DNA from 2 places in the Duganella sp. GW822-FHT06D06 genome. Region 1 is predicted to be linked to the other one. Evidence: riboswitches for the same ligand, from Rfam matches in the RefSeq annotation. Region 1 holds a riboswitch; the other holds the start of a gene.

Region 1 (8,326 bases):
GATTTCGACGTTGCGGCCGGCCACCGCGCAGCCCTCGGCCACTTCGATGCGGATTTCCTCGGCGATGATCTCGCAGTTGGAGGCCTCGCCCAGGGTCACGATGGTGCCGGAGATGACGCAATTCTCGGCCCGGCCGATGTGGATCGCGCCGCTGCGGGTGGAGATCACCGAACCGGAAGCGACCCCGGTGACGGTGATGTTGCCGGCCACGTTGGCGATGCTGCCGCTGACCAGGTTCTGGTCCAGCACCACGGTGCCGCCGCGCGAATGGATGTTGCCGTAGACGTTGCCGTGCACCGTGATGTCGCCGCCGGTGACGTCGCGCTGCTCCTGCACGTCGCCGAATTCCTCGTAGGCGCCGGCCAATTCCAGATTGCCGGTGGTGCGACCGCTGACGCCGTCCTTGCTGACGATCTTATCGGTGATCGAAATGCGGTTGGACTTGGAATCGACATTCAGGAACCCTTCGCGGGTCGACACCAGGTACTCGTCGTCGCCCATCATCACGGCGTCGGTGCCGTCGCCTGCGAAGAAGCGCAGCGTCAGGTCCTTGGGCGTCGCGGCCGGCGTCATGCGGCCGGCCAGGTCGAAGCCCGGCTGCCCCGGCACGGCGGGCAGCTTTTTCAGCAGCCGCACGTTGGCCTTGATCTGCGGGAAGCGGTTCTGGAAACTGCCGAGGTCGATGCGGCCGTCGGCCTTGGTCTTGGGGGCGTCGCTGCGATGCAGGTCGGACGATACTTCGATCACCGTCGCATCCTGGCCCGGCTCCGGCTCCAGCTCGGTGGCGACGGTGATGCGGTCGGACTTGGTGGAGGCGATGGCCGCCGCCACGGCCGCCACGTCGATGCCGAACAGGATGCCCTTGTTCCACATCTCGGCCACGAACTCGTCGACATCCAGCCGCGTCGGCCGCTCGGGGATCACGGTGCCGTCGGGCAGCGTCATCTCGTCGAGGTACAGCGTCTCGAAATAGTATTCGGCGTAGCCGCGCCCCATCTTCGGATTCTTGTACAGCGCCATGCGCTCCGGCTCCATCACGCGCAACTCGGTCGCCAGCCGCACCGGGCCCGGCACGCCGGTTTCGGGGCCGACGCCGTACAGCGCCTTGGTCAGCAAGGGATAATTCAAGCCGACGAGATAACAATGGGAATGGAAGACTTCGTTGATGGCGGCGGTCAGCGTCAGCGGCGACAGCGCCAGGTCGATATAGATGCCGTCCGGGCGCTTCAGCAAGCCGACAGGCAAGCCGGCCCCCGGAGCGTGAGACTCCTGGCCTGGCACGGCAGGGGCAAGCTCTTGAACCACCATTTTCCTCCGAACGGCACGCGGCCGAAGGGCATTGCGTGTAATTAACTAATCTTACACTTGGAATAAGGAAAAGAAAGCGATTTTCGTGGCGCGGACGATACAACTGTGAACTTATTGCTACAGATCAATGTTGGATCAATAACAAAGCCAGGTCCGAAGCAGTGCGAATGCACGGCGAGGGACCGCAACGACGCTGCGGTCTTTTTGAAACGACTTCTTAGTGGCGCGGGGGATTCGCGTAGATATCCTGGCCGGCTTCGTTGATCTGGCGGCGCAGGTCGCGGCGCTCGTCCGGCGTCAAGCGGCCGGCGCGGCGATTCATTTCGGCATTGCGACCGGCTTCCTGCATGGCGCGACGCTGCTCTTCGGCGCGGGCCTCGTAGCTGCGCGGATCGAGCTGGCGCGGCTCGGCCTGGCGTACCGGCTGCGCTTCACGCGCAGGCAGGGTGCGGGGTTCTTCACGGCGCGGAGCGTCGCGCTCCGAACTGTCGTGCGCCATCGCGGCGCCACTCAGCAACAGAACACCCAGGAGGGATCGAACGCAAAAATTTGCGCTTGCTGCCGCGTAGTTTTTTTTGTGATCGATGCCCATGACGTTCCTAAAAAGCTGAATCTATGCCCAGAGTGTATGATGCTTTACCTGAGGGGGTAAGACGAATTGGGTAAAGTTTGTAACACTTTGTAATGGGTTGTCACAGACGTTTTCGCAATGCGAATATGACGTTACCATAGCAACATGAATATGACAAATCTGGCAGGCAAATGACTAGCACAACGACTGAATCCGGCAACACCTCCGCCAACCAGCATGGCCACCAGGCCAAGATCATGGTAGTGGACGACGACGTGCGACTGCGCGACCTGCTGCGCCGCTACCTGACCGAGCAAGGCTTCAACGTCTTCACCGCCGAAAGCGCGACCGCCATGAACAAGCTGTGGCTGCGCGAGCGCTACGACCTGCTGGTGCTGGACCTGATGCTGCCGGGCGAAGACGGCCTGTCGATCTGCCGCCGCCTGCGCGGCGCCGGCGACCAGACGCCGATCATCATGCTGACCGCCAAGGGCGAGGACGTGGACCGCATCGTCGGCCTGGAAATGGGCGCCGACGACTACCTGCCCAAACCGTTCAACCCGCGCGAGCTGGTGGCCCGCATCGGCGCCGTGCTGCGCCGCCGCGGCCCGGACGAAATCCCCGGCGCGCCGTCGGAAACCCCGCAGTCGTTCGAGTTCGGCCAGTTCGTGCTGGACCTGGGCACCCGCACGCTGAAGAAGGCCGGCGAAACCGTGCCGCTGACCACCGGCGAATTCTCGGTACTGAAAGTATTCGCCCGCCACGCGCGCCAGCCGCTGTCGCGCGAAAAGCTGATGGAACTGGCGCGCGGCCGCGAATACGAAGTGTTCGACCGCAGCCTGGACGTGCAGATCTCGCGCCTGCGCAAACTGATCGAGCCCGATCCATCGAGCCCGCTGTACATCCAGACCGTCTGGGGCCTGGGCTATGTGTTTATTCCGGAGGGGCAGCCGCGCTAAGGCGCGGGCGTGCGCATGAAGTTTCCGTCGAAGTTTCCGTTTACGTTTAGGGCCGCCAGCCTGAAAAGCGGCCTGTTCTGGCGCACCTTCTTCCTGCTGGGCGCGCTGACCACCACCAGCATGACCGCCTGGGTCGGCATGATCAGCGCGGTGCAGCACGAGCCGCAGGTGCAGCAGATCTCCTCGCAGGTGATCTCGGTGGTCACCATCACCCATGCCGCCCTCACCCACTCGGCGCCCGAACTGCGGCGCGAGCTGCTGTTCGACCTGGTGTCCAACGAAGGCATCCGCGTGTTCACGCTGGAGGACGACGACAAGGTCGATCCGCCGCCCGACAATGCGCTGATGCCCGACATCCAGAAGCTGGTCAAGGCCAAGCTGGGCGAGGACACCCGCTTCTCGGCGCGCGTCAACGGCGTGGCCGGCTTCTGGGTCAGCTTCAAGATCGACGACGACGCCTACTGGCTGATGCTGGAACGCGAGCGCATCCGCGGCCTGACCGGCATCCAGTGGCTGGGCTGGGCCAGCGTGGTGTCGGTAGTGTCGCTGCTGGGCGCGGCCTTCATCTCCAGCCTGATCAACCTGCCGCTGCGCCGCCTGACGCAGGCCACGCGCGCCTTCGCGCAGGGCAAGCGGCCCGACCCGCTGCCGGAAAAAGGCGCGATGGAGATCATGGAGGCCAACCGCAGCTTCAACCAGATGGTGATCCAGTTGCAGCAGGTGGAATCGGACCGCGCCGTGATCCTGGCCGGCATCTCGCACGACCTGCGCACGCCGCTGGCGCGCATGCAGCTGGAAGTGGAGATGGCCAACCTGTCGAACGAGGCACGCGAGGGCATCCAGTCCGACATCGGCCAGATGGACGACATCATCGGCCAGTTCCTCGACTACGCCAAGCCGACCGAGGTATCGAGCTTCATCAACGTCGACCTCAGCGAACTGCTGCAGGACACCGCGCATGAAGCCGGCCGCCTGCCGGACGTGCGCATCACCACCGACATCGTCGCCAACGCCCACGTGATGGGCAACGCCACCGACATCAAGCGCGTCATCAACAACCTGATCGAGAACGCCCGCCGCTACGGCAAGACGCCCGGCAGCGAACTGTCCGAGATCGACATCAAGTGCAGCACGAAAGGCATGCACACCTCGCGCCGCGTCATCGTCGAAGTGCAGGACCACGGCAGCGGCGTGCCGGACGACCAGATCGAGCAACTGCTCAAGCCCTTCACCCGGCTCGACACCGCGCGCGGCCAGGCCAACGGCGCCGGCCTGGGCCTGGCCATCGTCGACCGCGTGATGCTGCGCCACGGCGCCGAGCTGCACGTGCGCAACCGCGACGGCGGCGGCCTGCTGATCCAGATCGTGATGAAGGCGGCTTGATGCGGGCCATGTATTTTGCCGTGCTGCTGGCGGCGGCGGGACCGGCCGCCGCCATCAAACCGGCCAAGCCGGCCGCGCCGCCGCGCATCGAGCAGCGCGCCGCCAGCGACGAGGAACGCAGCTCCTTCGACGACTACTTCCGCCAGAAGATGCTGGCCGAATCCAGGGGCGCGCGCCCGGTGCCGCCGCTGTTCGCGCCGGAGTTCGAGATCCAGCGCCAGCGCGGCAAGCCGTGGCAGGTGGTGGCGCGCGTCGATTCGGCGCCGCGCCATTCGGCGGTCGACCTGTGCCGGCAAATCAAATCGAGTTTTATCTACGACGCCAAGGCGCCCAAGGATGAGCGCTGGAGCGAGTCGGCCCAGCTGCCGAGCTGGCATGTGTGGCTGGCCCAGCCCAAGACCATCTGCAGCGCCGCCCGGCACACGGTGTTGATGGACCAGGCGCTGCCGCCGGAAGACGTGGTGGCGCTGCTGCGCCAGTATCCTGAACTGCTGGGCCGCGCGCGCCTGCTGTTCGCCGGCAACTCGCAATGCATCCGCCAGCGCGCCCTGCCCTTCACGCTGCGCGCGATCGAGCCGGCGGCGCCGGTGACAGGCGCGCCCGTGATGTTCAGCCTGGTATTTGAAAGCGACCGCGACACCATCGCCCGCGTCGCGGTGCGCAAGCACCGCGGCGAGTTTGCGGCCTGGAACGTCAGCTGCGACTGACGCTGCTGTCGTTGCTGCTGCGGTTGATCGGGTGATCCTGCGGCTCCAGCAGCCTGGTCAGCAACAGTTCGGTCGAGCCATAGCCGTACAGCGAATCCGTCTCCAGGCCCTGCGTATCGTAGGGCACGGACTCTTCGCGCTCCGAACGGCTCGGGTCCGCGTCCGAATATGTCACGCGCCAGGCGCGCTTGAGCGAGTCGGCGCGGCGCAGGAACTGCGGCATCGGCCACAGCGCCGGATTCCAGTCGACGATATCGCCCAGCACGCGCCAGTGGCCGCTGGCCAGCGCCATGTCGCCCACCCGCAGCACCTTGACCGCGTCCTGCGGTTGCAGCGTGTTGAGCTCCTCCAGCGACGGCAAGCGCGGCAGCTTGGGCCCGAACAGATACGCCAGCATGATCTTGCTGCCCGGCGACAAACGCGCCACCAGGCCCCAGCCATAGCCGCCATCCAGCAACGGTATGGCGAACCAGCTTCCTTCTTGATACGACTGCCTCATTCCTGCCCTTTCACTTGCACGATGCAGCAGAGTGTCGCCAAAATGTACTGACATGATGGCGCCTCCGTTAAAAGCTGTGTCTGCTTCGTTGGCGCCTTGTGGCGCAAACCGCAAGTGTAGCGGTGCCGCGCGGATCGCGGCGCACGGCACCGCATGTGCTACACTAGCGCCTCGCTAGGGGTCCTGGAGCTTTTGCTGCCGGGTGAGAGATACCCTTCGTACCTGATCTGGATAATGCCAGCGAAGGAAAGCGCAAAGTAGTTCTCCCCTCCTTTGATGGCTCTCTTCGCGGCTCCCAGCCAAGAACAAAAGAGAGAGCACATGAACACACCAAGATTCGCAGTTTCCGCCATCGCCCTGGCGGTACTCCAGGCATTTCCCGGCGCCGCCGTCGCCGAAACCTCCGCCGCCGAGCAAGCCATGCCCGAAGTGGTGATCACCGGCGCCCGCGCACAGGCCAGCCGCGCCAGTGTGGCCGGTTTCTCCAACGCGACGCTGCTGGAAACCCCGGCCTCGGTCAGCGTGCTGACCTCGCAGCAGATGCTGGACCTGCAAATTCGCTCCACCACCGACGCCGCGCGCTACGACGCCAGCATCGGCGACGCCTACAACGCGGTCGGCTATTCGGAGCAGTTCTCGATCCGCGGCTTCAAGCTGGACAACGCCTCCAGCTACCGCAAGGACGGCATGGCCATCTCGGCCGACACCCAGATTCCGCTGGAAAACAAGGAGCGCCTGGAAGTGTTGAAAGGCCTGTCCGGCCTGCAAGCCGGCGTCTCGGCGCCGGGCGGCATCGTCAACTACGTCACCAAGCGCCCGACCGATACGCCGCTGCGCACCGTGGTGTTGGAAGAACGCGAACGCGGCACGCTGTACGGCGCCGTCGACCTGGGCGGCCGCTTTGAAGACCAGCGCTTCGGCTACCGCTTCAACGCCGCCGCCGAGCGCCTGCGTTCATACATCAAGGGCGCCGACGGCAACCGCAAGTTCATCTCGGCCGCCTTCGACTGGAAGATCTCGCCGCAGGCGCTGCTGCAAGTGGACGCCGACTACCAGAAGAAATCGCAAGTGACCGCGCCCGGCTTCCAGCTGCTGAACAATGAGACGCTGCCGAACATCCCGGCCGACACCATGCTCAACAACCAGCCGTGGAGCCGTCCGGTCGAGACCAGCAGCAGCAATATCGGCGTACGCTTCGAGTACAAGTTCACGCCGGACTGGAGCACCACCGTCAGCGCCAACCAGCACCAGTTCAAGCGCGACGACTACACCGCCTTCCCTTACGGCTGCGGCGCGCAAGGCCTGTACCCCGGCTACTGCGACAACGGCGACTATGACGTCTACGACTACGTCAGCCTGGGCGAAAAGAAATCGCCGCTGACGGTGCAGGCGCTGGTGCAGGGCAAGTTCAGCACCGGCACGATCAAGCACCAATTCACCGGCGGCGCATCGCTGTTCAAGAACAGCGAGAAATGGGGCGACTACCTGTACACCCAGGCCGGCCCGAAAGGCGACGCGTTCAGCAACATCTACCACCCGATCATGGTGGCGCCGAACGGCGGCACCAGCAAACCGGTTTCCGAGCGCCGCAGCGACAACGAACGCGCCTTGTTCGCGCAGGACATCCTGAACATCAACGAGCAGCTCAAGCTGCACGCCGGCGCGCGCTACGTACAGGTCAAGCGCGTTGAATATGTCGGCCCGGACGAAAATGACAAAATGCTGCCGGACGCCCACACCGACGTCGGCTTCTGGCTGCCGAATGTGGCGCTGGTGTACAGCCTGCGTCCGAACGTTTCGGTCTACACCTCGTATGCGCAGGGTCTGGAGCATGGCGGCGTCGCGCCGATCGGCACCAAGAACCCTGGCCGCGCGCTGGCGCCGGGTAAGTCGAAGCAGGTCGAAGTGGGCGTCAAGACTGATATCCGTCCTGACCTGAGCGCCAGCGTCGCGCTGTTCGAGATCCGCAAAGGCCTCGAATATACCGATGTCCAGAACTACTTTGTGCACAACGGCCAGGCGCAGCACCGTGGCCTGGAAATGGCCCTGAACGGCCGCGCCTCGCGTGAATTGACGGTGGGCGTATCGGCCACCACGCTCAACTCGCAGCAGCGCGACACCGGCTCGGTGAAACTCGACGGCAAGCGCGTCACCAACGTCCCGGCATTCAAGTCGACCGTCTACGCCGACTACGCGGTGCCGCAAGTGACCGGCCTGTCGGTCAACGCCAACTGGATCTACTCGGGCAAGAAGGCGTTCGACCAGACGAACCAGGTGTTCGTGCCGAGCTACCATGTGCTGAACCTGGGCGGAGCCTACGCCACCCGCATCGGCGGCGTCCAGACCACGCTGCGCGCCAGCGTCAACAACGCGCTCGACAAGTTCTACTGGCGCGACGTCACGCCGGACCTGGGTGGCTATCTGATGCCAGGCGCCTCGCGCACCTTCCGCGTGTCGGCCCAGTTCGACCTTTAAAAGATCAACTGCACGCGCATCGAAAAACTCTTCGCTGCGCGTGCCGAATTCCTGCCGACCAGGTAAGCGAATTCGTACTTGATCTCCTGCCGGCCGATATCGCGGTGTCCAAACACCGCCGGCCCGGCGCGGTGCGACTGCTGCCGGTATGGCAGCCAGTCGTTCCACTTCCCCACTTCGCCGAAAGCCTGCACGCCAGGCTGTAGCCACGGCTTCCAGTTATGTTTGACCTGCAGCTGGTAGGTCAGCTCCATCGGATGTTCGCCGCCGCCCGGCGCCACGCGATAGTCGCGCTGGAAGAACAGGTTGGCGTTGAACTGCGTGCGGCCGATTTCCGTTTGCAGCACCGGGCCCCATTCAAACGCGTAGCCGCCGGCGTTGTCGCGCGCCTTTTCCACTTTGGTGTGCAGCGCCAGGTCGAAGT
Region 2 (8,326 bases), on a different contig from region 1:
AGGCGCTCAGGCCGGCCGCGGTGAAGGCCGCGACGGCGGCCAGGTAAATGCTTGGGTGTGCTGACTTCATGATGGTTCTCCCGATAATCGCGCGTAGGGCGCTTGTTGTGGCGACGCAGGTGTCGCTGTGTGGATATTGTGTATTCCTTTTGGAAACTCCTATGTTGGATGCCTCACATAGCGCCCGCCTCTTACATTTGTTACACATCAGCTCGTTGAATTTGGGCGACGGCTGCCGGGCATGATGCAATCCACCCCGCCGGCTGTTGTTTCGTGGTGACAGCGGCAGCGGTTTCCGGCGGGCGCCGGGCTGGCCGGCATGATCGGCGCGTCGCCGCCGTTGCGCCGCGCCGGCGGCGGCACTAGACTAGCTAACAGGCCAAGCCCGGCGGCGCGGCCATCCTGTTGATACCACCACGGAGGCGATGATGACGCGAACGACATGGGTGTGCGCAGTAGCGGCGGCGGTGTTGGCGGGCGCCGCCCTGGCCCAGCAGAACCTGCCGGGCGCGATGGAGGCGATGCGCGGGCGCCACTGGCACGGCACCGAGTGTTGCGGCTGGACCTGGGATTGGGTGCAGCAATCCGGCCCCAATTTCAGCGGCACTTTCCGCAATCCCAACGGCCAGCAGTTGCAGGAACCTAGCATCATTATTTCCATCTCCGGCAACCAGGTGCAGATCACCCGCGCCGGCGGTTCCGCCGCCGGCGGCTGCACCTATACCGGCACCATCCGCGTCGGCAGCGCCGAGGGCACTTACGCCTGCGCCGGCCGGCCGGCCGGCCCGTGGGCGGCGACCATTTATCAGACCGCGCCGTCGCGCTAGTGCCGGCCTGTACGCCGTCGGTCGCGCGCCGTGCGCCTGTTCTTGTCCGGCTTGTTGTGGGCGCTGTGCTGGTGCGCGGCGGCCGGCGCGCAACCGGCTTTTTCGGTGCGGCCCGCAGCGATCGAAGCGCTGCAATTGACCGTGACGCGGCAGGACAGCGCCAGCGCCGCGGAAACCGAGCAAGTCTATTTTCGACGGCGCGCGGCCGATGCCGTCGTGCTGCCGTCCGAGCCTGGCGCCGTGCTGGCCGGGCTGGTCGGCGGCGCGCAGCCTGCGTTCGGCGTGCGGCGCTGCGATGCCGATCCGGCCGGCGCCGCGCAGGCACCGCTGTATCTGGCGGTCGAGTTGCGCATCTGGATCGCGGACCAGCCGCCGCTGAGGCTGCGCTCGGACAGTCGCTGCGCCTTCATGCTGCCGTGGCAGGTGACGGACGGCGGCCGTCTGGCGGTGTTGGACCGGCGCGCTGACGGCCTGGCGTTGATGCGCTTGATCCAGGGCTGGTGCGGCGCCTGTCTGCCGGAGTGGCGGCAGGCGCCGCCGGACGTGCCGGCGGCGGTGCCGCACGGCGAGTTCGACGCGCATTACGAGGCCTTGCTGGCCGCATGGCGGCAACTGGGCCGCCGCCTCGGCGCCACCGACATCAAGCTCGCCACGCTGCCATTGACCGATGCGCTCGACTGGATGGACCATGACCGCTTCGAGCGTACGCTGCGCGCCACGGCGCACGGCGGGAAGGGCACGCGCGCCGTGCTGGCGGCGGACCTGCTGCGCACCTTGCAGGTGGCGCGCTGGGGCTATGTCGATCGGCAGGGACGGCTGAAACTGCCGCGCCGCTACGAGCGAGCCACGTCCTTTGCGGCGGGGCAGGCGATGGTCCGCGTCGACGGCGGCTGGCAGCAGATCGACCGGCTCGGCCAGCGCGTGGCGGCGCCGGCGGCCGGCGGGCCGCTGGCGCCGCCGTCCGCGTCCAGCGCCTCCGCCGTATCCCCCGAGGGCGCCGCCGCGTCCGTCACCTGCGGCGGCGGGCAGCGGGTCGACGCCGTGCGTCCCTATGCCGATGGCCTGGCGGCCGCCCGCTGCGGCCTGCTGTGGGGTTATCTCGACCGCGACGGACGGTTCGTCATTCCACCTCGTTACATGGAGGCCGGCGACTTCGCCGACGGCCTGGCGCCGGTGCGGTGAAGCGCCTGGCCGGTCTCTCCATAGTATTTCTAAATGACACTGATTATTGTCAACTGACAAGAATTTATGGGCGTTAAGCAGGCATCCCCCGTCGCAGCACCCACCCAAAGGAGTCCAGCATGAAACTGCAACTTGCCCTGTGTCTGTTCGTGGCCGCCAGCGCCGCGCCCATGGTCCAAGCGGTCGAGCCCGTCTCGTTGTACCAGGGCTTGATCTCGTTCCGCGACGGCCCCGACCCGGCCGGCAAGACGCCGGTGTACTGGGCCACCAGCAAGACCCTGCACACGATCAACGGCCCGCGCGCCGCCGCACTCAAATTCGGCGCCAACTGGGTGGCGGAAATCCGCTGGTGCGGCGACCGCAACGGCCGGCCGCTGCCGGGCGAATGCTCGGACATTTATCACAATTTCCGGCATGGCGTCGACATCACGGAAACCACCGTCAACCTGCTGCATCCCTGACCCACCCACCATGCCCGGAGACCGTGATGAAAAAGCCGCTATCGATGTTGGCCGCGCTGCTGGTGCTGCCTTGCCTGTGCGCCGCCCAAGGCGCCGAGCCGTGGGGAGTGTGGGCCAACCGCATGAATCCCAACTTGCCGTGGAGTGAACCCTGCAATATCCAGTACGTGATCTCGCCCAGCCCGGCCCGCTATGATCGCCAGCCCGAGTACGTGCGGGTGCGCAGCGCCGCCAATCATCACGACGCCGACCAGTTCCAGCGTCTGTTCAGCCCCTTTTTTGACGATATGCCGGACAAGGTGGTCAAGCTGGCGCGCTGCCATGGCGGGGGCGCGGGCACGGATGGGGGGGCGGGCGGTGGTGGCGGCGGCTCGATGCAGCGCTTGCAGTCCGGGATCAACCGTTACGGCGGCGACTACAACGATGCCTGGAGCGAGCCCGGCGGCGGCGACGCCGGCAGCTGCGCCGCGCGCTGCGAACAGGATGCCCAGTGCCGCAGTTTCAGCTGGGTCAGGCCGGGCGTGCAGGGACGGGTCTCGCGCTGCTGGTTGAAACACACGGTGCCACAAGCGAGCAATAACGACTGCTGCGTTTCCGGCGCCAAATCGTCCGACTGAGCGCGAGGAGAACATCATGAGCTTCGTCGTCGCGCCCCGTTGGCTGGCGGGCTTGAAACGCCTGGCCGCGTTCTTGCTGGCAGGTTGTTTCTTCCTGCCGCTGTATAGCTGCGGCACGCAGGGCCAGCCGCCCGGCCTGGCGCGTTCGGCGTCCGCGCCGGCCCTGGCGACGGTCCGGGCCCCGGCCGCCGTTGCGCCGCGCGCCGGATCGCCGGCGCCGTCGAAGCTGCCCGGGCGGCTGGAATTTATCCCTTACGAGATGTTTTCCTGGGGCGATTCCTACAGCATGGCCGGCTTGCTGGTGTTCTTCTGGCCGGCCGCGCTGCAACTTGCCGTGGCGGTGGCGCCTGCGGCGGGCGTCCGCGCGGCGCGGGCCGAGCCGTTGCTGTGTCTGGGCAGCGCGGCCGCCTTGGCCTGGCTGTTGTGGCGCGCGCATTTCCTGCCGGGCTATCAGCTGGAAGTGGGCATGCCGCTGGCGGCGCTGGCGTTGTTGCTGTACGCCGTGCCGCGCTTGGCGCGCGGCGCCCCGCCCGCATCCGGCTAGCCCGCGTGGCCTGATACCGGGTATGGCGGTTTTTTTTGCGCGGACATGGTCCGCGCGGCGCGGCGCGGCGTATAATCAGCCCGCTGCCGCAAGGCGGCACACGCTAGGGGTCCTGCGCATTGCGATGCGCGGGTGAGAAATACCCTCCGAACCTGATCTGGATAATGCCAGCGAAGGGAAGCTTAGGACATCGCCGCCACGCATCGCTCCATCTGTGGCCCGGCGCCGTCCAATCTCCTTTGCTGGCTCCTGTAGCTAACGAAGGAGCCACATGAACGCCAACGCCAAATTCCTCTCCGCCACCGCCACGGTGGACGAGGCAGCCATCAAGCCCTTGCCGAATTCCCGCAAAGTTTACGTCGAAGGCAGCCGTCCCGACATCCGCGTGCCGATGCGCCAGATCACCCAGTCCGACACGCCGGCCTCGTTCGGCTTCGAGGCCAATCCGCCGATCTACGTGTACGACACCTCCGGCCCGTACACCGACCCGGAAGCGCTGATCGACATCCGCTCCGGCCTGGCCGCGACGCCGCGCCTGCCGTGGATACTCGAGCGCGACGACACCGAAGAACTGGATGGCCCGAGCTCCGAATACGGCCAGGCCCGCCTGGCGGACCCGGCGCTGGCCGAGCTGCGCTTCAACCTGCTCCGCAAGCCGCGCCGCGCCCGTGACGGCAAGAACGTCACGCAGATGCACTACGCGCGCCAGGGCATCGTCACGCCCGAGATGGAGTTCGTCGCCATCCGCGAAAACCTGCGCCGCCAGGAGTACATGGAAGACCTGAAGCACTCCGGCCCGATGGGCCAGCGCCTGGCCGACCTGATGGGCCGCCAGCATCCGGGCCAGTCGTTCGGCGCCAGCATCCCGGCCGTCATCACGCCCGAATTCGTGCGCGAGGAAATCGCCCGCGGCCGCGCCATCATCCCGGCCAACATCAACCACCCGGAAATCGAGCCGATGATCATCGGCCGCAACTTCCTGGTGAAGATCAACGCCAACATCGGCAACTCCGCCGTCACCTCGTCGATCGGCGAGGAAGTCGAGAAGATGACCTGGGCCATCCGCTGGGGCGGCGACAACGTCATGGACCTGTCGACCGGCAAGCACATCCATGAAACCCGCGAGTGGATCATCCGCAACAGCCCGGTCCCGATCGGCACCGTGCCGATCTACCAGGCGCTGGAGAAGGTCAACGGCAAGGCCGAGGACCTGACCTGGGAGATCTTCCGCGACACCCTGATCGAGCAGGCCGAGCAGGGCGTCGACTACTTCACCATCCACGCCGGCGTGCTGCTGCGCTACGTGCCGATGACGGCCAAGCGCCTGACCGGCATCGTCTCGCGCGGCGGCTCGATCATGGCCAAGTGGTGCCTGGCGCACCACCAGGAATCGTTCCTGTACACGCACTTCGAAGAGATCTGCGCCATCATGAAGGCCTACGACGTCTCGTTCTCCCTGGGCGACGGCCTGCGTCCCGGCTCGATCTACGACGCCAACGACGAAGCGCAGCTGGGCGAGCTGAAGACGCTGGGCGAACTGACCCAGATCGCCTGGAAGCACGACGTGCAGGTGATGATCGAAGGCCCGGGCCACGTGCCGATGCAGCTGATCAAGGAGAACATGGACCTGCAGCTGGAACAGTGCCACGAAGCGCCGTTCTACACGCTGGGCCCCTTGACCACCGACATCGCGCCCGGCTACGACCACATCACCTCCGGCATCGGCGCCGCGCAGATCGGCTGGTACGGCACCGCCATGCTGTGCTACGTCACGCCGAAAGAGCACCTGGGCCTGCCCGACAAGAACGACGTCAAGGACGGCATCATCACCTACAAGATCGCCGCCCACGCGGCCGACCTGGCCAAGGGCCATCCGGGCGCGCAGATCCGCGACAACGCGCTGTCCAAGGCGCGCTTCGAGTTCCGCTGGGACGACCAGTTCAACATCGGCCTCGATCCGGACAAGGCGCGCGAATTCCACGACGAGACCCTGCCCAAGGATTCGGCCAAGGTGGCGCACTTCTGCTCGATGTGCGGCCCGCATTTCTGCTCGATGAAGATCACCCAGGAAGTGCGCGAGTACGCCAAGGCCAACGGCGTGTCCGACGGCGCGGCGCTGCAGCAGGGCATGCAGGTGAAGGCGGTGGAGTTCATCAAGAACGGCGCCGAGCTGTATCGCAAGCTGTGAGGCCGGCATGATCGACATCGAATTGAACGGCGCCCCCTACCAGGTGCCGCCGCGGCAGACGCTAGCCCAGCTGGTCGCCGCGCTGTCGCTGACCGGGCAGGCGCTGGCGCTGGCGGTCAACCGCGCCGTGGTGCCGCGCCAGCAGTGGCCGCAGCGCGAGCTGCAGCCGCAGGACCAGGTCGACATCGTGCGCGCCATCGGCGGCGGCTAATTTTAATGGGGTCAAGTCTGACATTCGGACACGGCCTCTGCCGTAGCGGCCGCTAGGGCAGAGGCCGTGTCCGAATGTCAGACTTGACCCCCAAGGATAAGGAACCATCATGGACCATCAAGACTTGCTCACCATCGCAGGCAAGAGCTACAAATCGCGGCTGCTGGTCGGCAGCGGCAAGTACAAGGACCTGCCGCAGACCCGCGCGGCGACCGACGCCGCCGAAGCGGAAATCATCACCGTGGCGATCCGCCGCGTCAACATCGGCCAGGACCCGAAGGCACCCAGCCTGCTGGACGTGCTGCCGCCGTCACAGTACACCATCCTGCCCAACACGGCCGGCTGCTACACCGCCAAGGACGCGGTCTACACGCTGCAAATGGCGCGCGAGCTGCTGAACGGCCACAAGCTGGTCAAGCTGGAAGTGCTGGGCGACGAGAAGACGCTGTTCCCGCACATGCCGGAAACCCTGATCGCCGCCGAGGCGCTGGTCAGGGACGGCTTCGACGTCATGGTCTACTGCAGCGACGATCCGATCCAGGCCAAGCTGCTGGAGCAGATCGGCTGCGTCGCGGTGATGCCGCTGGCCTCGCTGATCGGCTCCGGCATGGGCATCCTCAACCCGTGGAACCTGTCGCTGATCATCGAGCAGGCCAAGGTGCCGGTGCTGGTCGATGCCGGCGTCGGCACGGCGTCGGACGCCGCCATCGCCATGGAGCTGGGCTGCGACGGCGTGCTGATGAACACCGCCATCGCCGGCGCGCGCGATCCGGTGCGCATGGCGCGCGCCATGAAGCTGGCCGTGCAGGCCGGCCGCGAGGCTTACCTGGCGGGCCGCATCGCCCGCAAGTTCGCGGCCTCGCCGTCGTCGCCGATGGCGGGCCGGCTGGCATGAGCGAGCGCCTGTCCTCGCAAATGGCGGCGCAGCTGATGGCGCAACTGGTGGCGCGGCCGTGCGTGCTGGTGTTCGCCGGACTCGATCCGTCCGGCGGCGCCGGCATCGCCGCCGACCTGCAAGCGGTGGCCGGGCAGGGCGCGCACGCGCTCACCGTGGCCACCGCGCTGACGGTGCAGGACAACGACCGCGTCTACGGCGTGCAGCCGGTCGACGGCGCGATGGTGCTGCGCCAGGCGCAGGCGCTGCTCGACAAGATGACGGTGCGGGCGGTGAAGATCGGCATTCCCGGCAGCGCCGCCAACGCGCTGGCGATCGCCGAGATCATCGGCCGCCTGCGCGCCCGCCAGCCGGAGTTGCCGGTGGTGCTGGACCCGGTGCTGGCCAGCGGCCACGGCGACCTGCTGTCGCGCGACGACGCGGTGCAGGCGCTGGCGCCGCTGCTGCCGCTGGTGACGGTGCTCACCCCCAACGGCCCGGAAGCGCTGGCGCTGACCGGCACGGCCGAACCGGGCGCGCAGGCGCAGGCCTTGCGCGCGCGCGGTTGCCGCCATGTGTTGATCACCGGCGGCCATGATGAGCGTGGCGAGGAAGTCATCAACCGCTGGTTCGGTCCCGGCGCCACGCCGGCGCCGCGCCTGTCCGACAGCGAGCCGCCCGAGGACGCGCGCCACTGGAGCTGGCCGCGCCTGGCCGGCGAATTCCACGGCAGCGGCTGCACGCTGGCCTCGGCCATCGCCGGCCAGCTGGCGCTGGGCATGTCGATGGAACGCGCGCTGGAACTGGCGCAACAGTATTGCTATCGCGCGCTGCGCGGCGCCTACACGGTGGCCGCCGGCCAGCGCATCCCGCAGCGCCTACCTTTGATTTGAGAGCACATCATGCACGGACTTTATTTGGTTACCCCCAACTGGGACGACAGCGCCAGGATGCTGGCGCTGAGCGAGCGGGCGCTGGCCGCCGCCCAGGGCGCGCGGCCGGGCGTCGCCATGCTGCAATACCGCCACAAGGAAGCCGGCCCGCAGCAGCGGCTGGATCAAGCCGGCGCCTTGCTGGCGTTGTGCCGGCGCTACGGCGTGCCTTTCATCGTCAATGATTATGTCGAGCTGTGCGAGCAGCTCGGCGCCGACGGCGTCCACCTCGGCGGCACCGATGCCGACGTGGCGCAGGTGCGCGCCCGGCTGGGGGCGGACAAGATCATCGGCGCCTCCTGCTATGGCGACCTGCCGCGCGCGCTGGCGGCGCAGGCGGCCGGCGCCAGCTACGTGGCGTTCGGCGGTTTCTACCCGTCGCGCGTGAAGCAGTACGCAGTGACTACCAGGATGGAGATCCTCGACCAGGCGCGCGCGGCGGTTCGCGTGCCGACCGTGGTGATCGGCGGCATGACGCCGGACAACGCCG

The links. Region 1 has a riboswitch for thiamine pyrophosphate ahead of AC1RMD_RS04205 (TonB-dependent siderophore receptor). Riboswitches for the same ligand answer to the same signal wherever they lie in the genome.
Region 2: it holds a riboswitch for thiamine pyrophosphate, as region 1 does, so the genes downstream of both, thiC (phosphomethylpyrimidine synthase ThiC) here and AC1RMD_RS04205 (TonB-dependent siderophore receptor) in region 1, are expected to answer to the same signal.

The regions. Positions count from the first base shown of each region.
Region 1 covers NZ_JBXALQ010000002.1:211,665-219,990, forward strand. The annotation lists gene AC1RMD_RS04175 (flagellar assembly protein A) at 1-1,245, opposite strand, end outside; gene AC1RMD_RS04180 (hypothetical protein) at 1,526-1,807, opposite strand; gene ompR (osmolarity response regulator transcription factor OmpR) at 2,071-2,838, shown strand; gene AC1RMD_RS04190 (sensor histidine kinase) at 2,854-4,221, shown strand; gene AC1RMD_RS04195 (hypothetical protein) at 4,221-4,928, shown strand; gene AC1RMD_RS04200 (Imm26 family immunity protein) at 4,915-5,427, opposite strand; TPP riboswitch at 5,594-5,693, shown strand; gene AC1RMD_RS04205 (TonB-dependent siderophore receptor) at 5,749-7,902, shown strand; gene AC1RMD_RS04210 (hypothetical protein) at 7,899-8,326, opposite strand, start outside.
Region 2 covers NZ_JBXALQ010000005.1:89,647-97,972, forward strand. The annotation lists gene AC1RMD_RS11060 (DUF4382 domain-containing protein) at 1-70, opposite strand, end outside; gene AC1RMD_RS11065 (hypothetical protein) at 429-827, shown strand; gene AC1RMD_RS11070 (WG repeat-containing protein) at 858-2,009, shown strand; gene AC1RMD_RS11075 (hypothetical protein) at 2,129-2,470, shown strand; gene AC1RMD_RS11080 (PAN domain-containing protein) at 2,497-3,087, shown strand; gene AC1RMD_RS11085 (hypothetical protein) at 3,104-3,631, shown strand; TPP riboswitch at 3,727-3,827, shown strand; gene thiC (phosphomethylpyrimidine synthase ThiC) at 3,903-5,819, shown strand; gene thiS (sulfur carrier protein ThiS) at 5,827-6,030, shown strand; gene AC1RMD_RS11100 (thiazole synthase) at 6,140-6,925, shown strand; gene thiD (bifunctional hydroxymethylpyrimidine kinase/phosphomethylpyrimidine kinase) at 6,922-7,797, shown strand; gene thiE (thiamine phosphate synthase) at 7,807-8,326, shown strand, end outside.